2 regions of the Thermoanaerobacter brockii subsp. finnii Ako-1 genome follow, and region 2 is predicted to be linked to the other one. Evidence: riboswitches for the same ligand, from Rfam matches in the RefSeq annotation. Region 2 holds a riboswitch; the other holds the start of a gene.
What was found. A riboswitch is a leader RNA that binds a small molecule or an ion and turns the genes downstream of it on or off. The one in region 2 is predicted to bind cyclic di-AMP.

Region 1 (11,248 bases), 460 kb from region 2:
CAATTTAATCATGGTTATGAACTATTAGAACTTACAAAAAAATTTAACTTACCAATATCGCAAATTGTGGTGCTAGCGGAGCAAGAAAAGACAGGAGAAGACCTTGATACAATTTTTCAAAAGATGAGAAATAACCTCAAAGTAATGAAAGAAGCTATTAATAAAGGTTTAAATGAAGATTTAAAATCAGTAAGTGGTTTATCAGGTGGAGATGCAAAAAAACTATATGAAAGAATAATCATTGGCAATACTCTTTCTTGTGAAACAATGGCAAAAGCTGCTGCTTCTGCTCTTGCAGTGACAGAAGTAAATGCTTCTATGGGTAAAATTGTTGCTGCTCCTACTGCAGGTTCCAGTGGAGTTATTCCGGGAGCTCTTATTACGGTGGCGAGAAAATTTGGCAAAAGTGATGATGATATGACAAGAGCTCTTTTCACTGCTACCGGCATAGGTATTATAATAGCTAAAAATGCTACTTTATCTGGAGCTGAGGGGGGATGTCAAGCAGAAGTAGGTTCTGCTTCAGCGATGGCTGCAGCAGCTTTAGTAGAACTTATGGGGGGAACACCAGAACAGTGTTTGACGGCAGCTTCTTTTGCTATAATGAATTTGCTAGGGCTTGTATGCGACCCAGTTGCAGGGTTGGTAGAAATCCCTTGTGAAAAGAGAAATGCCCTTGGGGCGCTTAATGCTATGATATGCGCTGATTTTGCAATAGCAGGAATGGACAGTGTCATACCCTTTGACGAAGTGGTAGAAGCTATGTATAAAGTAGGGAAAGCTATACCTTACGCTTTAAGGGAAACTGCAGAAGGGGGACTTGCAAAGACTCCTACAGGGATAAGGCTTAAGAAAGAGATATTTGAAAAAGTTGAACGGGGGGATTAAAGTGGAGGTTTTAAAAGATAGAAGCGAAATTGAAGATAAGTATAAATGGCGACTTGAGGATATATATGAAAATGAGAATTTGTGGGAAGAAGACTATAACAAGACAAAAGAGCTTTTAAAAGAAATTGTAAAGTTTAAAGGCAAAATTAACACTTCAAGAAATTTATTAGAGGTACTAAAACTTAATGACCAAATTGGGATGACAGCCAGCAAAATTTTTGCCTATGCCCGTATGAGAAGAGACGAAGATAATACTAATCCCAAATATCAAGCTTTGACTGACAAGGCCATGAGACTCAATATTGAAGTTATGAGTGCTACTTCTTTTATAGCTCCAGAGATTTTATCCATTGATACACAAAAATTAATGGAAATGATAGAAGGATTAGAAGAATTAAAGATTTATAAGCAATATCTTGAAGATTTAATCAGGTTTAAACCTCATGTACTTTCATCGGAAGAAGAAAAAATATTAGCAGAAGCAGAAACATTGGCAGAATCTGTTTCAAATGTATATACTATGTTGAATAATGCTGACATGAGATTCTCCACTATTAAAGATGAAGAAGGCAAAGAAGTAGAATTAACTCATGGCAATTTTGTACGCTTCATGCAGAGTAAAGACAGAAACGTCAGAAAAGCCGCATTTAACGCCATGTATGACACATACAAAAAATTTATAAATACTTTTGCTTCTACAATGGCAGGAAATGTAAAGAAAGATATTTTCTACGCGAAGACACGGAAATATAATTCTTCATTGGAAGCCTCACTATTTGAAGATAATGTAAGTGTAGAAGTTTACAACAATCTTATAGAGACAGTACATAGTAGACTTGATGTATTACATAGATATGTGAGGCTTAAAAAGAAACTTTTAGGTTTAGACGAACTTCACATGTATGACTTGTATGTGCCCTTGATACAGGAATATGATAAGAAATTTACATATGAAGAAGCAATTAACCTCGTGCTAGAAGGACTACAACCGTTAGGAGATGAATACATAAATTTACTAAGGAAAGGGTTTAATTCCCGTTGGGTAGATGTTTATGAAAACCGAGGTAAAACTTCTGGAGCTTATTCATGGGGAACTTATGGCACCCATCCTTATGTACTTTTAAACTATCAGGGCAAATTAAATGATGTATTTACAATTGCCCATGAAATGGGACATTCTTTGCATACGTATTATTCAAATGCGACACAACCATATGTGTATGCAGGATATAAGATTTTTGTGGCAGAAGTAGCTTCTACTTGTAATGAGGCTCTACTGATGGATTATCTTTTAAAAAATTCAAAAGACGAAAAAGAAAGACTTTATCTTTTAAATCACTTTTTTGAGGAATTCAGAGGAACAGTCTATAGGCAGGTTATGTTTGCTGAGTTTGAAAAACTCATACACGAAATGGCAGAAAGAGGAGAACCTCTTACAGCGGAAGTGTTAAACAAAAAATATTATGAATTAAATAAGCTCTACTATGGAGATGACATAGTAGTAGATGAAGGAATAAGCTATGAGTGGGCGAGAATCCCACATTTTTATAGAAATTTCTATGTCTATAAATATGCTACTGGATTTTCTGCGGCAATAGCTATTTCTCAGATGATACTAAATGAGGGGGAAAAAGCTGTAGAAAGATACAAGGAGTTTTTAAAGAGCGGGAGCTCTGATTATCCTTTAAACCTTTTAAAGAAGGCAGGAGTGGATTTAACTACTCCAAAACCAGTAAACGATGCTTTGGATGTTTTTGAAAAATTGCTTGATGAGTTTGAAAAAATGCTATAATGAATCAAGAGGGCAGTAAAAGAGACTGTCCTTTTTTGTTTTTTAATAATCAGTAGAACCAGAATTTGAAGACATGTACCTCTTTTATTTTGATAAAGAGCCAGAAGAAGTTTAAGCTGAAATATTGTTTTACTCATTTTGCTTAACTTTTTCTTTTTAATGATGTATAATATTAAAATAAAAAAGTGTGAGGTGTGAACTTTGGATTTTATAACAATTGATTTAAAAGAAAGGTCTTATCCTATTTATTTTGCCTATGATTCTTTTGATAAATTAGGAGAAATAGTAAAGAAACATGTAAGAAGTAGTAAAACATTTATAATAACTGATTTTAATGTTTATCCTTTGTATTTTGAAAAACTCAATGAAAGTCTTAAAAAAAGTCGTTTTGATGTGTCATATGAAGTTATTCCTGCAGGGGAAACAAGTAAAACAATGGAAATGGCACAAAGGCTTCTTGAAAAAGCTTATGACTATGGACTTTTAAGAGACAGTTCAGTTATAGCTCTTGGAGGAGGCGTTGTAGGAGACATAGCGGGATTTGTCGCAGCAACTTACATGAGGGGAATAGACTTTGTGCAAATTCCTACGACTTTGTTGGCGCAGGTTGATAGCAGTGTAGGGGGCAAAGTAGCAGTCAATCTAAAAAAAGGCAAAAACATAATAGGAGCTTTTCATCAACCTAAAATGGTATATATAGACACCGCCGTTTTAAACACGTTAGATAAAAGAGAAATACTTGGTGGATTAGCTGAAATAATCAAATATGGTATTATATGGGATTTTAGTTTATTTGAGTATATTGAAAGCAACATTTATGAAATTTTAGATTTAGAAGAAGATAAATTAAGGCATATAATCAAAAAATCTTGCGAAATAAAAGGGAAAATCGTATCTCTTGATGAAAAAGAAGAAAACCTGCGTTCAATATTAAATTTTGGCCATACAATAGGACATGCCATTGAAGCTTTAACAGGTTATGAGAGGTATATTCACGGTGAAGCTGTTGCTATAGGTATGGTATACGCTTGTAAACTTGCATTAAATTTAGGGTATATTGATGAAAAATATTTTGAAAGAATTTTTTCTTTAATACAAAGGACAGGATTACCTACAGATTATGAGGATTTGCACAAAGAAGACATCGTAGAGGCTATAAAACTTGATAAAAAGAGTAGAGAAGCCAAAATAAATTTTGTTCTTCTTCGTGGTTTAGGAAAAGCTGAAGTTACGACTGTTAAAGAGGAAGAAATCTTAAAAGTTTTAAAATAAGCGGGTAACCGCTTTTTTCTTTATCTTTTTTAGACTTTATGAAAAATTTACTTGACTCTACTTATGCAAAGTATTAAAATATCACTAATATTATAATTTGCAAGGGGGTGTTGGATGAAAATTGGCTATTTGGGTCCTAAAGGAACATTTTCTGAAGAAGCTGTTATAAAATACACACAAGGTGTTGAAAACTGTGAAGTTGTAGAGTTTAACACCATTCCGGAAGTCATAAATTGTATAAGCAATAGCTTATGCGAAGAGGCAGTAATTCCTATTGAAAACTCTATCGAAGGTTCTGTAAATATTGCCGTAGATATGCTGATAAACGACGCAAATGGGATAATGATAAAAGGAGAGGTGATAATACCTATTTCCCATTGCTTGATTTCGGATGCTCCAGTTGAATTTAAAGATGTACATTGTATACTTTCTCATCAGCAGGCAATTGCTCAGTGCAGGGAATATATATCTAAAAAATTTCCCAATGCGGAAGTAAAAGCTACAGACAGTACTGCCCAAGCAGTCTTAGGTGTCAAATCTAAACCCGGAGTAGTGGCGATAGGTCCTGAAAGAGCAGCTGTTATTTACGGCATGAGAATAATTGATAGAAACATACAAGATGTGAAAGAAAATTATACGAGATTTTTAATTCTTTCTCAAAAAGATTGGGTTGTCACAGGTAAAGACAAGACCTCAATAGTATTTTCTGTTCCCAATGTTCCAGGCAGTTTATATAACGCTTTAGGTGTTTTGGCCAACAAAAAAATTAATATGACAAAAATAGAATCTCGACCTTCAAGGAAAAAACTTGGGGAATATGTTTTTTGGGTGGACATTGAGGGGCATAGAGAAGATGAGATAGTAAAGGATGCCTTAGAGGAGTTAAAAGGTAGAACGGATTTTTTAAAAGTATTAGGTTCATATCCTAAATTTAAGTAGAACGGTAGAATGGAGGAATTGAAAATGGTAATTGTTATGAATATTGATGCCACTGATAAGCAAATCTCTGATATTACAAATCTTTTAACATCTCTCGGTTTAGGTTACCACATTTCAAAAGGTGAAGAAAAAATAGTCATAGGTGTTATAGGTGATAAGAAAAAATTAGAAGGTAAGGCTATAGAAATGATGGAGGGAGTAGAAAAAGTCATTCCTATTGTGGAGCCTTACAAACTCGCCAGCAGAATTTTCAAACCAGAGCCTACCATCGTGGAAGTAGAGGATGTAAAAATAGGTGGAAACAACATAGTTATAATGGCAGGACCTTGTGCAGTAGAAAGCAGAGAACAACTTTTTGAAAGTGCTATGGCGGTTAAAAAAGCGGGAGCTCAATTTTTAAGAGGAGGGGCATTTAAACCGAGAACATCTCCTTATTCTTTCCAAGGTCTTGAAGAAGAGGGTTTAAAGATGCTTAAGGAAGCAAAAGAACTCATTGGACTTAAGATTGTGACAGAGGTCATGGATGTACATTCAGTTGAACTAGTGGCACAATACGCGGATGTTCTACAGATAGGTGCGAGAAATATGCAGAATTTCCCATTGCTTAAAGCAGTGGGTAGAATTAACAAGCCTGTTTTATTGAAGAGGGGACTTGCTGCAACATTAGAAGAGTGGTTAAGTGCTGCTGAGTATATTTTAAGTGAAGGCAACAAAGACGTTATCCTCTGTGAAAGAGGAATAAGGACTTTTGAAACTTATACGCGAAATACTTTAGATTTAAGTGCAGTTCCAGCTATAAAAAAATTGAGTCATTTGCCTATAGTTGTTGACCCCAGTCACGGCACTGGGAAATGGCACCTTGTAGCTCCTATGGCTAAAGCTGCTATAGCAGCAGGAGCTGATGGACTCATTATTGAGGTACATCCAGACCCCAAAAATGCCTTATCCGATGGGGCTCAATCCCTTACCCCAGAAAATTTTGAAGCCTTATGTCAAGATATAAAAGTTATCGCTAAAGCGGTAGGACGGGATTTTTCATGATAAAAAAAGCGGTTATTGTAGGATTGGGTCTTATAGGGGGATCAATGGCAAAAGCATTAAAAAAATACACAGATATAGACATTATTGGTGTTGATATAAATAGAGACAGTTTACAAAAAGCATTAGAAGAAGGAGTAATTTCTTACGGCGTGACAGACATCGATTTTCAAGTAGATGCTGATATAGTTTTTATATGTACACCTGTTGGAAAAGTCGTTGAAAGCGTAAAAAATATAATTCATTATTTAAAAAGAGGCTGTATTGTAACTGACGTTGGAAGTACAAAAAAAGTCATAATGGAAGAAGTACAAAAATTTTTACCCGATGAAATTTTTTTCATCGGGGGCCATCCCATGGCTGGCACAGAAAAAGCAGGTTATGACAACGCTGATGCAGATTTATTTGTCAATTCAAATTATTTGTTGACACCTTTTGATACTACAAATGATGAGGTTTTGGATCTGTTTATAAAAGAAGTAATAATAAAAATAGGTGCAAAACCGATGATAATGGATTATAATAAACACGACACTATTGTGGGAGTTATAAGCCATGTACCTCATATCATTTCTGCTATACTGACGAATTTTGCTTATAACAAATGTAATGAAGCCTTTAAATACGCAGCTGGTGGTTTTAAAGATACTACGCGAATTGCATTATCTCAAACTGAGATATGGAAAGATATAATTTGCACAAACAGGGAAATTATTTTAGATTTATTAAAAAATTATAAAGAAGTCTTGACTGACTTTATTAGTTATTTAGAAAATGATGATATTGAGAGTATACAAAAATTTCTTGAAGATGCGAGAAAATATCGAAACACTATAACTTGAGGTGTTGTTATGGATATTGAAGTAAAGAAGAAAAGATTTTTAAAAGGTGTTATCTCTGTCCCAGGAGATAAGTCAATATCTCATAGAGCTGTAATGATTGGGTCAATTGCAGAAGGAATTACAGAGATTGAAAATTTTCTTTTAGGAGAAGATTGTATATCTACTATTAACTGTATGAAAAATTTGGGTGTTGACATTGAATTAAAAGGCACAAATGTTAAAGTTCAAGGAAAAGGACTTTATCTAAATAAAAGTGAAAAAATTCTTGATGTAGGAAATTCGGGTACTACTATTCGGCTTTTGATGGGTATTCTCGCTGGTCAAAAATTTGAGACAACGCTTACAGGCGATGATTCTATAAAGAGACGCCCTATGGGAAGAGTGATAACTCCTCTTAGTATGATGGGAGCGAAAATAGAAGCAAGAGAAGGAAATTTTGCACCTCTTACGGTTTTTGGAAACAAACTTAAAGGCATATATTACAAAATGCCAATTGCCAGTGCACAGGTTAAGTCCAGTATAATGTTGGCAAGCCTTTACGCCGATGATAAAACGACTATTGAAGAGCCCTACCCTTCAAGAAATCACACGGAACTCATGTTTAGTTCTTTTGGTGCTAAAGTGGAGGTAAATGGCACAAAAATAACTTGTTACCCTGGCTACAAATTACAAGGGCAGAAAGTTATTGTACCAGGGGATATATCGTCAGCAGCATATTTTATTGTTGCTGCAACTCTCGTTCCAAATTCGGAGGTTACTATAAAAAATGTAAATGTAAATCCTACAAGAACCGGTATTATTGATGTGATAAAAGAGATGGGAGGAGACATTGTCTTAACAAATGAAAGAACTATAAACAATGAAAAAGTAGCGGATATAACAGTTAAGACTTCAAGGCTAAAAGGAATTGAAATTGGAGGAAGTCTTATTCCAAGGCTTATTGATGAAATTCCAGTAATAGCAGTTGCAGCAGTCTTCGCAGAAGGGAAAACAGTGATAAAAGATGCCGAGGAGTTAAAAGTAAAAGAAAGCAATAGAATAAATACAATCACTTCAGAATTAAAGAAAATGGGAGCTAAAATTTTTGAAACAGAAGATGGGATGATTATAGAAGGCACGGGATTTTTGAAAGGGAATACAGTGGAAAGTTACAATGACCACAGGATTGCCATGTCTTTATGGGTTGCTGGACTTATGGCAGAAGGAGAAACTAAGATAAAAAATGCTGAATGTGTAAATATTTCGTATCCGGATTTTTATAAAACCTTTGATATGCTTTAATATCATTGGTGATGAATAATCAAAAAATGTAAGTTTTACAAAAAAAAGCAGAAGGATGTTATTTTTTTGTCAAACTTTGCTCTTGAAATCCTATATATTGTGTGTTATTATAATAATACAACAATATATAGAGGTGATTAAAATGAAAAACCAAGTGGCAGAGGATAAAAAACAGCTAAAAGAAAATAAAGCTGATCAAAATAATGTAAATGTGTTTGCATGTCCGGATTGCGGTGCTAAATTGGTTCATGAAGGAGGATGTGTTTTTTGTCCTTTCTGTGGCTATAGTGAGTGCCAGTAAGTACCTATCTTTCCACCAGTTTAATATGGACACAAATTAGATATCCGGTTATAATTTAGTTAAAAATATGCCGAATCCCCGATAAGGGGTACGGGGGAACTAAATTGGGGTGAATCCACTTTCGTGGTAGGGTGGCCCTCACCCGAACCCGTCAACTAACCTCGGAGGCGAAAGGGGGAACAACATGTTTAATATTCACATCAAGGTCAAACCTCTCATCGCATCAGTTATAGGCGGATTGTTTATTTTCCAATCAATATTTGCCGCAACTTACACAGTTAAACCCGGCGATACCTTATGGGGTATAAGCCAAAAATATGGAACTACCTATACTAAGTTGATGTCTTTAAACGGCCTTCAAAGTACCGTAATATACCCAGGACAAGTTTTACAAGTGCCGGGAAGTGATAACACATATGTTGTCCAAAAAGGTGACAGCTTGTACTTAATTGCTTTAAAATACGGCATTACTGTTGATATGCTCAAATCTGTAAACGGATACAAAAGCGACATAATATATCCTGGACAAGTCTTTATTATACCCAGTGCTACTTCTTCTAATAGGACATATCAGGATGTCAGCAGAGGTTCTATTGAAAGGGGTGTAATCCCCTACACAAAAGAGGAATTTGACCTCCTTGCGCGACTTGTTACCGCGGAAGCAGATGGAGAACCATACCAGGCTAAAGTAGCAGTTGCGGCCGTAGTAATAAACAGAGTTAAAAGTGGTATTTTCCCTAATACTATAAAAGACGTGATATATCAAGTCGATGCATACGGAAATTACCAATTTACTCCTGTGTTAAATGGGTGGATAAATAGACCTGCCTCAGCTGATGCTATAAGTGCGGCAAGAGATGCGTTGAGTGGTGTTGACCCAACAAACGGAGCGTTATATTATTTTGACCAGAGTTCTACAAATGCGTGGCTGTGGTCACTTCCTATAGCGGCAAGAATAGGAAATATGGTTTTCTGTTACGGCAGGTAAAACTTCCGATGAGAGGGTCAAAAACGGGTACAACTTAAGTACCCGTTTTTGACTTAGAAAAACAATTTATACAAAGTAGAAAGACCAAAGGCGATGAATATGAAAGAAGATAGATATTTTAAATATTTTGAAGGGATTCTTTTATTAAAATAAATGCCCACAATTATCCCTAATACATCTGCTAAAAATATTCCCAGAGTAGTACCTATTAATATGTACAGAGGACTGTTATATGATGCAGTCAAAGCTATAGCAGCCAATTGCGTTTTGTCTCCAAATTCTGATAGTACATATGTACTTATAATAGTTGCAACAGGACCGTATTTTGAATTTTTTATTTTTTCCTGTTTTGTTTCTTCCTCTATTAAAGTTGAAATTCCAAAAAACAAAAATAATAAAGCAGCTGAAAATTTTATATAAAAAATGGGAATGTATTCGGTGATATACGAACCAAATATCACAGCAATACCATTGTTTATTAAGGCTGCGATAAATATACTTATAAGAACAGTCCTTACTTTAAAAAGAGTAGCAAAGGCCATTGACATGAGCTGTGACTTATCTCCCATCTCAGAAGTAAAGATAAGGACAAATGATGTGACAAGTGCCTCCATTTTATTGCCTCCCCAACTATTATATTTGCTCTATAAATAAATTAGGACCTTTACATAATATGTAAAACATATTATGTAAAGGTCTCGTTCTTTAAGGTAAAGCCAGGGTTTCCCGATATGTTGACTTTACCACATATAAGCTATGCGAACTACTCCCCTTTACTCAATATATTGTAAAAAATTTATCATAAAATGTCAACTTATTTGATTGTAACATGTCTGTCAAAATTTTGAAGGTTGCTGAGTTTTTGCATAGTTATATTTTTAGACTAAAATTTTACACACATTATTGTAACCTTTTTAAAAAAGTGCTATTTTAAAATTGTGAGATATTTAGGAGGCGATTGTATGTACTTAGTAAACTATACTTCTGATGACTTAGAATGCTATTATTTCTAATGGAGCAATAATAAAGGGAGAATGCTATATTAGGAATTATTGTAATATCAATATAAAAACTATTTCAAGAAGATAAACTAAACCTTTATCAGGATATCCTAAAAAAATAATGTTTTCCTCTTTTACTCCTAAGTATTTTAAGGTAGAGAGAGTTTCTTTTTGTCTATCGTATCCAAGACGCAAAAAATCATGAGGGGTTGGAAAAGGAATGTCATAATTTTCAATAACTGCCCTTTTAAAGGAATCTCCATTAGTTATTATTACGACTTTTACTTCACCACCATATCTCATAGTGTCTTGAATAAGGCCAGCTGAAGCCAATGTTTCATCATCAGGGTGAGGTGCAAAGACTAATACTCTTTGATAAATTTGAGGAGTTGGATAAAGTTTTTTAACAGGAGTTTTGCACAAAGGCTATAAAAGTATTAAAGTAATTATTGCAATGTATTTCATTTTTTTATTCATTATAAGGCACCTTCCTTGTATATTTGTAGTCTCAAAATTTATTATTTACATTTTTCAAATTATTATGGTATAATAATTACAAGAAAATGTTCGGATATCGAACTAATTTTTTAGATAATTAGTTCAGATAATGAACTAATGGAGGCGAGATATTGAAAGACTATACTAAAGGCACTTCAGGGTTAATTAAAAATATCAATAAAGCCAATGTTTTAGATGTTATTAAAAAGATGCAACCCATATCGAGAATAGAGGTTTCTAAAGTTTTAAAAATGAGCAAATCTACTATTTCTGCCATTGTAGATGAGTTGATTGAAGAAGGTTTGGTAATAGAAAATGGTTACGGAGAAAAAGGTACAGTAGGGAGAAAGCCTATACAGCTTTCTTTTAATCCTGATGCTAGATTTGTTATAGGGATAAGCGTTGAAT
Region 2 (11,248 bases):
ATAAAGGTTTTCTAAAAAAGTGTTTAAATTTGACCTGTCTTCAGGGGGAACAAACTCAAAATCTATATTTATACCGGGGTAATTGTTTGCGACTGCCATATCTCTAATACTTGCAATTAAAGTATCTCTCAAAGTGGTAGAGGATAATAAGTCGTGTATTAGTTGTGACTTTTTTGGGTCCGAATAATTGTGGATTATAGGATAAAGAGGCAAATTGTTATCAGAAGCGATTTTTTTGACTTCATTTGAAGACATGTCGGCTAAAGTTCCATCTTCTTTTACTCCATACCAAAAAGGAATAAGAGTTGTTATGTCTTTTGCATGGGCTTTTAAGTCATCAACAGCGCCGGGAGCTATATCAAAATACCATTTGTTATCCATTATTACACCTCCAAAGATATTTTTTATAAAAATTTTTTATTTTGACTTTATACTTTCATAATATGTATAATGTTTTATAGAGTGAAGTAAAGGAGGCATGGTAAAAATGAAAAGAAGGGCAGGAATTTTAGCCAGTGCACTTTCTCTTATATTTATGGGGATTTTGTTACTTTTACCGAATTTTAACGTATTTATACCTTCTTTAGTTTACAAAATGATATGGCCCATATTTTTTATTTTGCTGGGCTTAGAACTGATATTTAGCAGTAAATTATATGGAAATGAAAAGAGCGATATTAACATAGGAGTTATATTATTGGCGATTTTAATCTTAATTTTTACGAGTAAGTTTTTCTATTTATTTCCTTTGAATTTTATTGATTTATGATAAGTAGAGTATTAGATTGGAGGTCACAATATGAGTGGAAAATTGTACAGGTCTAGGGTGGAAAAAATGGTAGGAGGAGTCTGTGGAGGAATAGCGGAGTATTTGGACATTGACGTGACTTTAGTAAGAATTATTTGCCTTTTAGCGATATTTAGTGGTATTGGACTGATTCCGTATATCATTGCTTGGATATTAATACCGGAAAATCCTTATCAATTAAAAGGAAAAATTGTAGAAGAAGAGCCTAAAGCCGAAGAACACCAACAAGATAGTACGGTAGAAGCAGAAGATAAATCTAACAAAGTAAACGAAGTTTTAGGTTGGGCTTTAGTGATTTTTGGAGCATTGCTTTTGCTAGATAGATTATTACCTTGGTTGAGTTTTAAAATTATTTGGCCTGTTTTGCTGATTATAATTGGTTTAGGGATTTTATTAAAAAAAACATAGGGAGCATGTGCTCCCTAATTTCCTTTAGTTATGTCTTTGTGACAGTGAATAAAAAACTTGTGACAATTTCCTACATTTTGTTTTTGAGTTTAATCTATATAAGAATTTGACAAAAGTGTTTGTGAGGTTTTTAGAGTTTTGCGATGACCTAATTTACTATTTAATTTTAGGAGGTTGAATTTGAAAGTGTAATTTCTCAGATCAAAAAAAGAAGATGACAATTTACATCTTCTTTTTTTTGCGGTATATTAAAATACAAAGAAATAAAAATGGGAGTGATTTAATGTCTAAATTTTTAGTAATTGACGGGAGTAGCCTCATGTACAGAGCCTATTATGCATTGCCTATGCTTACTACAAGTGAAGGATTACATACAAATGCTTTGTACGGTTTTACTATGATGCTTATAAAACTTATTGAAGAGGAAAAACCTGATTACATAGCTATTGCTTTTGACAAAAAAGCTCCTACTTTTAGACACAAAGAGTATCAAGACTACAAAGCTACAAGACAAGCAATGCCAGAAGAATTGGCTGAACAGGTAGACCTTTTAAAAGAAATTATTGAGGGCTTTAATATAAAGATTTTAGAATTAGAAGGTTACGAAGCTGATGACATCATAGGTACTATTTCAAAGTTGGCAGAGGAAAAAGAAATGGAAGTGCTTGTAGTTACAGGAGATAGGGACGCGCTTCAATTAGTTTCGGATAAAGTGAAAGTGAAGATTTCTAAAAAGGGTATAACTCAGATGGAAGAGTTTGACGAAAAGGCTGTTTTAGAAAGATATGAAATAACTCCTCACCAATTTATAGATTTAAAAGGACTAATGGGGGATAAATCTGACAACATCCCTGGAATACCTAATATAGGGGAAAAAACAGCAATTAAACTATTAAAAGACTTTGGAACAATTGAGAATTTACTACAAAATCTTTCTCAGCTCAAAGGTAAGATAAAAGAAAATATAGAAAATAATAAAGAATTAGCTATAATGAGTAAAAAACTTGCTACTATAAAAAGAGACATTCCCATTGAGATAGATTTTGAGGAATATAGAGTAAAAGACTTTAATGAGGAGAAGCTTTTGGAGCTTTTTAATAAATTAGAATTCTTTAGTTTGATTGATAGCATAAAGAAAAAAAATAACGTAGAGATTGTAAATAATCATAAAGTTCAAAAATGGTCAAAAGTAGATATAAAAAAATTAATAGCTTTATTGCAAGATAGCAAAAGTATTGCTTTTTATCCACTAATTTATGAAGGGGAAATAAAGAAAATAGCTTTTTCTTTTGGAAACGATACTGTTTATATTGATGGTTTTCAAATAAAAGATTTAAAAGAGATTTTTGAAAAAGAAAAATTTGAATTTACAACCCATGAAATAAAAGATTTTTTAGTTAAGCTTTCTTATAAAGGAATAGAGTGTAAAAGCAAGTACATGGATACTGCTATAATGGCTTATCTTTTAAATCCTTCTGAGTCTAACTATGATTTAGATCGTGTGCTAAAAAAATATTTAAAGGTTGATGTTCCATCTTATGAAGAGGTATTTGGCAAAGGTAGGGATAAAAAGAAACTTGAAGAAATAGGAGAAGATATACTTGCTGATTACATTTGCAGTAGATGTGTACATCTATTTGATTTAAGAGAAAAGTTGATGAATTTTATTGAAGAAATGGATATGAAAAGACTTTTGTTGGAAATAGAAATGCCTCTTGTAGAAGTCTTAAAATCAATGGAAGTAAGTGGTTTTACATTGGATAAAGAAGTCCTAAAAGAGCTTTCACAAAAAATAAATGATAGAATAGCAGAAATACTAGATAAAATTTATAAAGAGGCAGGGTATCAATTTAATGTAAATTCTCCTAAGCAATTAAGTGAATTTTTGTTTGAAAAATTAAATTTACCAGTAATAAAGAAAACAAAAACAGGGTATTCTACAGATTCTGAAGTTTTAGAGCAATTAGTTCCTTACAATAATATTGTCAATGATATAATAGAGTATAGGCAACTTACAAAACTTAAATCTACTTATATAAATGGATTTTTGCCTCTCATGGATGAAAACAATAGAGTACATTCTAATTTTAAGCAAATGGTCACTTCTACAGGCAGAATAAGCAGTACCGAGCCAAATCTACAAAATATACCTATAAGAGAAGAATTTGGAAGGCAAATTAGAAGAGCTTTTATTCCGCGGACTAAAGATGGGTATATTGTCTCAGCTGATTATTCTCAGATTGAACTACGAGTTTTAGCACATGTTTCGGGAGATGAAAAGCTAATAGAATCTTTTATGAATAATGAAGATATACATTTAAGGACTGCTTCGGAAGTTTTTAAAGTCCCAATGGAAAAAGTTACACCAGAGATGAGAAGAGCAGCAAAAGCCGTAAACTTTGGCATAATATATGGCATCAGCGATTACGGGCTTTCTCGAGACCTTAAAATATCAAGAAAAGAGGCAAAAGAGTATATAAATAATTATTTTGAAAGATACAAAGGAGTAAAAGAATATATTGAAAAAATAGTTCGATTTGCAAAAGAAAATGGCTATGTGATTACAATAATGAACAGGAGAAGATATATTCCTGAGATAAACTCCAGAAATTTTACTCAAAGGTCACAGGCTGAAAGGTTAGCGATGAATGCTCCAATACAGGGAAGTGCTGCCGATATAATAAAAATGGCAATGGTTAGAGTGTACAACGATTTAGAAAAATTAAAGCTTAAGTCTAAGCTTATATTACAAGTTCATGACGAACTTGTAGTGGATACTTATAAAGATGAAGTAGAAATCGTAAAAAAGATACTCAAAGATAATATGGAAAATGTAGTACAATTAAAAGTTCCCCTTGTAGTGGAAATTGGAGTAGGACCCAATTGGTTTTTAGCCAAGTGAGGTGTACAAAATGCAAGTAATTGGACTGACTGGTGGCATTGCGTCTGGGAAAAGCACTGTTTCTAAGCTTTTAAAGAAGATGGGGGCTGTGGTTATTGATGCAGATATCGTGTCGAGAGAAATAATGGTAAAGGGAACAGAAGCATATAATAAAATTGTAGAATATTTTGGCAGAGAAATTTTAAAGGAGGACGGAGAAATTGACAGAAAGAAATTAGGTAATATTGTGTTTGCTGACAGAAGGAAGCTTAAAAAATTAAATGAAATTACTCATCCTATAATAATAGAACGAATAAAAGAAAAAATAGAAGAAGAAAGAAAAAAGAATCAGCAAAAGGCTATTGTATTAGACGCAGCTCTTTTAATTGAAATGAAACTTTATAAAATGGTAGATGAAGTTTGGCTAGTAGTAGTAGATTCAAAAACTCAAATAAAGAGGGTTATGGAAAGGGATAAACTTTCTTACAAAGACGCGTTAAATCGTATAAAAAGTCAAATGCCTCTGGATGAAAAAATAAGATACGCAGATTTTATAATAAACAATAGTAAGGATTTTAAAGCTATGGAAAAACAAGTTACACTATTTTGGGGAAGATTTGCAACATAAATCATGATATCGGAGGAGTTACTTTGAGAAAAAAAGTTGCGGTAATATTTTTGATACTACTAGGTCTTTTGTTTACTTACGAGTTAAATACTTATTATTTTTTAAAAAAAATTTATCCTCTTAAATACCAGAATTATGTAGTTTATTACGCAAAAGAGTATGGAGTAGATCCCTATCTTGTTTTTGCCGTAATAAAAGTAGAAAGTAATTTTAAAAGTAATGCAATTTCCAGTAAAAATGCTATAGGATTAATGCAAATTTTACCAGAGACTGGAGAGTGGATTGCTAAAAAAATAGGGATAAAAAACTACAGTAATAATATGCTTTTTGAACCTAAATACAATATTCAAATGGGGACATGGTATTTGAGTTATCTTCTTAAAAATTTCAATGGGAATATGCAGTTGGCTATAGCAGCTTATAACGGAGGTAGTGGAAATGTAGATGCATGGCTTAAAGACAAAAAATTTTCGAAGGATGGGAAGCAGCTACATGCTGTTCCTTTTCCTGAGACAAATAGATATATAAAAAAGGTGTTAGCAGTTTATCAGATGTATAAGTTCATATATGAAACTAAAAATTGATATGAAAATTAGTATATACAAAAAAAGCTGAAAAATTGGTATAATAGTATCGTTAAAAAAGAAAATAAAAAGGGAGGACACAAATGAAACAATTAAAACATTTAAAAGACCTAAATGAGGTAAAAATCGAAAAGGATAGGGAGTTTTTCTCAGCTACTCATGAAGAAATAAAAAATGCATGGACTACGGATGTGTATTTTTTAAGAACCCAGGATATTTTGTCATATCTTAGTGTACAAGATAAAATAGTCACAGCGGAGATATTTCCAAGAAAAAGAGGAGTTTTTGCAGGGTTACCAGAAGTAATGAGTTTACTTAAAGATAAAAATGTGGAAATATGGTCTTTGGAAGAAGGAGATACTTTTGAAGCTAAAGATACAGTAATGAGGATAAAAGGGCCTTATAGTGAGTTTGGAATTTATGAGACGGCAATATTAGGAATTCTTGCAAGTTCTTCTGGTTGGGCAACAGCAGCAAGGGAGCTTAAAGAAGTTGCCAAAGACAAACCAATATTATGTTTTGGCGCGAGACATGTACATCCAGCTGTGGCACCTGTGATGGAAAGGGCGGCACTCGTTGGAGGGGCAGATGATGCCAGCTGTGTTTTAGGTGCAAAATTAATGGGAAAAGACCCTAAAGGGACAGTACCTCATGCTGCTTTTTTGATTGCAGGAGATACATTAGAAGTGGTGAAAGCTTACAGAGATATAACTCCCCCTGATGAGAAGATAACCATTTTAGTTGATACTTTTAAAGACGAAGTGGAAGAGGCTTTGAGGGTTGCTGAATTTTTAGGGGATAGATTATACGGAGTAAGACTTGATACTCCATCAGAAAGAGGAGGTGTTACTCCCAGTTTGGTTTATGAACTAAGACAAAGGCTTAATCAAAAAGGATTTACAAATGTAAAAATTATAGTTTCTGGAGGTTTAGATCCTGAAAGAGTTGCAAAACTTTCTGAAAGTGGGGCAGATGCTTTTGGTGTTGGAAGTTACATATCTGATGCTCAACCTATTGACATGACAATGGATATAAAAGAAGTAGAAGGGGTACCTGTTGCTAAAAGAGGGAGAATTCCTGGTATTATAGAAAATAAAAAATTGAAAAAGATAAAATAGTTTTCGGAGATGATAGTTAATGAGAAAATTTATTATATTATCTTTCATTTTGATGTTTATTTTTACAGGATGCAAAACCACTCCACAAAATATGGTAAATTTGCCGCAAGCTTCTGAGGATAAAACTAAGATTGAAGAAGAAAAGCCACTAGAGGGTGGCACTTTAAGAGTAAATATTACTTCTTTTGATACGTTAAATCCTTTTTTAAACAGCAATGAACGAGTAAGGCAAATGTTGAATTTGTCATTGGAAGGATTAGTTACTTTAGATAAAACTTTAAAACCTGTTCCTCAATTAGCAGAAAAGTGGGATATAAATGGACTTAATATAAAATTTTATTTAAAAAAGAATGTTAAATGGCAGGATGGAGTAAGTTTTACAGCTAATGATGTAAAATTTACTTTTGATTCTTTTAAAAGTAAGGAGGTAAAAAGCCCTTATAAGGACATTCTCATTAACTATCTCTCCTCTTATAAGACAAACGGTGATTATGAATTTGAAGTTGTTTTAAATAAACCTGCTGCAAATCCAATAGCTTTATTTACTTTTCCTATTTTAGCCGAGCACCAATACAAGAGCAAGGAAGATATTTTAAATAAAGACATCGTACCTATTGGTACAGGACCATATAAGATATCTTCTTACAGTGTTAGCAGAGAGGTTATTTTTGAAAAAAATCCTTATTATAGAGGCGACAAACCCTATATAGATAATATAGTATTTAAAATTGTGCCTAATGAAAATGCCATGATAACATCTTTTCAAAGCAAAGAAGCAGATTTTACTTTTTTAAGTGACATAGACTGGGATAAATACAAAGAGCTTTCAAATGTAAATATTTATAAATACGTTATGCAAGATTATGTATTTATGGCTCCTAATTATCAAAATCCAGCGTTGAAAGATTCAAATGTCAGGAAAGCGATGTGTTATGGAATAGATACTGACAAAATTTTGAGAGATGTATATTTTGGTCATGGGTTAAAGTCATGCATTCCAGTCCGCCCTGATTCATGGCTTTATAGTAGTAAAATAGTAGCTCATAATTACGATATAAAAGAGGCAAATAAAATATTAGAGGAAAATGGTTGGAATTTAGTTAAAGGGATAAGGAACAATGGAACTTATCAACTTAAATTTGATTTGATAGTAAATGTAAATAATCCTTATTTAATTAAGACTGCTCAAATTATAAAGAATAATTTAAAAAGCATAGGAATTGAAATAAAAATTGTACCAAAAGATTGGGATAATTTACTAAGTTCTGTGTATTCGGGTAAGTTTGATTTGGTGCTAATGGAGTGGAATTTAAGTTATAATCAAGATATGTCTGCGATGTTTATGACAAAAGGCAAAGATAATTTTATGGGTTATAGTAATTCTAAAGTTGATGAAATATATAGTAGAATTTTTTATGATTTAGAAGAAAATTCTTTAAAAGCAGATTATCAAGTTTTGGAACAAGTTTTTTTAGAGGAACAACCTATAATTGGCCTTTTCTATATTGAAGGAGCAGTTATGGCATATGACAATGTAAAAGGTGTGGACCCTACTGGATTTAATGTTTTCGACAATATAGAAAAATGGTATATAAAAAAGTAGTATTAAAAAATAGGTATTGACACTGACCTAAAAAGATTATATAATTCATAGTGTGACGAAATTAAAAAAGCGTGCGGTGGTGGCGGAACTGGCAGACGCGTACGTTTGAGGGGCGTATGGGGTTTCCCGTGTGGGTTCAAGTCCCACCCTCCGCACCATAAATAAATCCGCACCATAAATAAAAGAGAAAAGAGGCGTTAAGCCTTTTATTTTTTTGTCACACAAATTATTAATTTTTTATAAAATATATTAAAAAAAGATTAAAAAGTTTAAGAAAATGTAATGTAAACATTGACTTTGACTGTAGGATATGATAAGATAAGACAAAAGGACAAAATATGCAATCTTGCCGAATCCGAAAGGTACGGAGGAACCGCTTTTTGGGGTTAATCTGCAGTGAAGCTGCAGTAGGGATACCTTCTGTCCCGCACCCGACAGCTAACTCCGGAGGCAATAAAGGAAGGAGATTTGCAGTGGATCAGCGAATAGGAAAGATGATTTTTGGAATTTCTGTGTTTGGCGCGACGCTGATTGGTAGTTCTTTTTTGAACCCAGCGTTTGCAGAAGGATTGGGAGTTGGAAAGATTACGGGAAATTATGTAAATGTACGAACGCAGGGCAGTTTATCAGGAAGCATTATTACACGGCTAAATTTAAATGATACTGTGACTGTGTTAGATCAGCAAAATGGATGGTACAAGATTAAGCTTTCAGATGGAAAAGAAGGTTGGGTTTTTGGAGAGTATTTAGCATTAGTTAATGGCCAAAATGCACCGGTAACAGGAGTTGGTACTGTGACCGGTAGTAGAGTGAACGTAAGAAGTGCAGCCAGTTTATCTGCAAGCATAATAACACAACTTGCAAAAAATACTGTAGTAGATGTTTTAGGAAAGCAAAATGATTGGTACAAAGTAAGACTTTCTAACAACAAAGAAGGATGGATTTACAGTCAATATTTAGCAGTAAAAAGTGTAGATACTACTGTATCAAGAGGAAGTGTTAATAGAACACCAATAGCTGTTGGCATAGTAACAGGTAGTGTAGTAAATGTGAGAAGTGCAGGTAATATATCTGCCAATGTGATAGCACAAGTTACAAAAAATACAAAAGTGGATGTATTAGGAAATCAAAATGGATGGTACAATATAAGGCTTTCAGATGGAAGAGAAGGTTGGATATATGGCCAATATTTATCAGTAGGAACACAAACGATTGTATCAAGAGGAGACGTAGATAGAAGTGTGGTAAACAAGCTTATAGAATTTGCTAAATCTCTTTTGGGAACCAAGTATGTGTATGGAGGTTCATCTCCTGCAGGGTTTGATTGTTCCGGTTTTGTTCAATATGTTTTTAAGAATTTTGATATTAATTTACCAAGAACGGCGAAGGACCAATCTACTGTAGAAGAATATGTAAGTTATAGCAACCTTCAACCAGGAGATTTGGTATTTTTTAAAACTTTGGGAAGTAGTGTGATAAATCACTCAGGAATATATATAGGCAATGGTGAGTTTATACACAGCTCTTCAGGGGCTGGAAAAGTGATAATAAGTAATATAACTTCGGGATATTATAAAGACCATTATACTACAGCACGACGCGTTATAAGATAAGCATAAAAAAAGAGTACTCCAAGGAGTGCTCTTTTTTATATTGACTATTTTTATTCCTTGATATATCATATAATACTGTATACGCGATATAGCCTATTTTATGGAAGGAGATACCTTATGAAATATGTAAGAGAAGATGTAAGAAATATAGCCATTATTGCTCATGTTGATCATGGAAAAACTACTTTGGTTGATGCTATGCTTAAACAAAGCGGTATTTTTAGGGCAAATGAAAAAGTTGAGGAAAGGATTTTGGATTTTAACGATTTAGAAAGAGAAAGAGGCATAACAATTCTTGCCAAAAATACTGCTGTTAGATATAAAGATGTGAAAATAAATATAGTGGATACCCCAGGACATGCAGATTTTAGCGGTGAAGTAGAGCGAGTATTAAAAATGGTAGATGGGGTACTTTTGTTGGTAGATTCTTTTGAAGGACCTATGCCACAGACCCGTTTTGTATTAAGTAAAGCATTGGAACTGGATCTAAAACCTATAGTTGTCATAAATAAAATTGATAGGCCTGATGCAAGGCCTCAGGAGGTTATTGACGAAGTCTTAGATCTATTTATTGAATTAGGAGCAAATGATGACCAAGTTGATTTCCCTGTTGTCTACACCTCTGCAAAAGAAGGTATAGCAAAATTAAGTTTAGAAGAAGAGTCTCATGACTTGAGACCTCTTTTTGATACGATTTTAGACTATATTCCTGCACCAATAGGAGATATTGAAGCACCATTACAACTTATAGTGACTACTTTAGATTATGATGATTACATTGGGAGAATTGCCATTGGAAAAGTAGTTAGAGGAAAAATAATTTCAGGGGAAGAAGCGGCTATATGTAAAAGAGATGGGTCAATACAAAAAGTTCACATAAATAATCTATATCAGTTTGAAGGACTAAAAAGAGTGCAAGTAGAAGAAGCAAGCTTGGGAGATATTGTGGCGGTTTCTGGCATAAGCGATATTGAGATTGGAGAGACCATTGCAGATAGAGATAACCCCGAGGCGGTAGACTTTGTTCGCATAGAAGAGCCAACAGTTTCTATGACTTTTAGTGTAAATACCAGTCCTTTTGCTGGAACTGAGGGTAAATACGTTACTTCAAGACATTTAAGAGAAAGGCTTTTTAAAGAGCTAGAGACAAACGTCGCATTGCGAGTTGAAGAAACAGATTCTACTGATTCTTTTAAGGTGTCTGGAAGAGGAGAGCTGCATCTTTCTATTTTAATTGAGACTATGAGACGGGAAGGGTATGAATTACAGGTTTCTAAGCCTACAGTGATTTTTAAAGAAATAAATGGAGTAAAAATGGAACCTATTGAACTTTTGACAATAGATATTCCTGAAGAATATATGGGAGTTGTGATGGAAAAATTAGGACCGAGAAAAGCTGAATTGATGGATATGCACACATTAAAGCCAGGAACTATAAGGCTTAAGTTTAAAATACCTACACGAGGCTTAATAGGGTATCGGTCTGAATTTTTAACAGATACAAAAGGAAATGGCATAATGACCTCTGTCTTTTATGATTATGCACCTTACAAAGGAGACATTCCTTCTCGTACGAGAGGCGCTCTTGTAGCTTTTGAGACGGGG

Region 1: another riboswitch for cyclic di-AMP. It lies ahead of THEBR_RS05035 (cell wall hydrolase); the one in region 2 lies ahead of THEBR_RS07465 (C40 family peptidase).

What each region holds. Positions count from the first base shown of each region.
Region 1 is NC_014964.1:1,035,743-1,046,990, forward strand. It holds gene sdaAA (L-serine ammonia-lyase, iron-sulfur-dependent, subunit alpha) at 1-888, shown strand, start outside; gene pepF (oligoendopeptidase F) at 890-2,680, shown strand; gene aroB (3-dehydroquinate synthase) at 2,882-3,952, shown strand; gene pheA (prephenate dehydratase) at 4,067-4,891, shown strand; gene aroF (3-deoxy-7-phosphoheptulonate synthase) at 4,916-5,932, shown strand; gene THEBR_RS05025 (prephenate dehydrogenase) at 5,929-6,771, shown strand; gene aroA (3-phosphoshikimate 1-carboxyvinyltransferase) at 6,781-8,052, shown strand; gene THEBR_RS12385 (hypothetical protein) at 8,195-8,353, shown strand; cyclic di-AMP (ydaO/yuaA leader) riboswitch at 8,412-8,538, shown strand; gene THEBR_RS05035 (cell wall hydrolase) at 8,538-9,341, shown strand; gene THEBR_RS05040 (TMEM165/GDT1 family protein) at 9,395-9,955, opposite strand; gene THEBR_RS05045 (PIG-L family deacetylase) at 10,391-10,765, opposite strand; gene THEBR_RS05050 (ROK family transcriptional regulator) at 10,972-11,248, shown strand, end outside.
Region 2 is NC_014964.1:1,492,835-1,504,082, reverse strand. It holds gene THEBR_RS07510 (glycosyl hydrolase family 18 protein) at 1-381, opposite strand, end outside; gene THEBR_RS07505 (LiaI-LiaF-like domain-containing protein) at 488-769, shown strand; gene THEBR_RS07500 (PspC domain-containing protein) at 800-1,216, shown strand; gene polA (DNA polymerase I) at 1,500-4,118, shown strand; gene coaE (dephospho-CoA kinase) at 4,129-4,725, shown strand; gene THEBR_RS07485 (lytic transglycosylase domain-containing protein) at 4,749-5,309, shown strand; gene THEBR_RS07480 (nicotinate phosphoribosyltransferase) at 5,393-6,427, shown strand; gene THEBR_RS07475 (peptide ABC transporter substrate-binding protein) at 6,447-8,030, shown strand; tRNA gene THEBR_RS07470 (tRNA-Leu) at 8,104-8,188, shown strand; cyclic di-AMP (ydaO/yuaA leader) riboswitch at 8,368-8,498, shown strand; gene THEBR_RS07465 (C40 family peptidase) at 8,504-9,643, shown strand; gene typA (translational GTPase TypA) at 9,761-11,248, shown strand, end outside.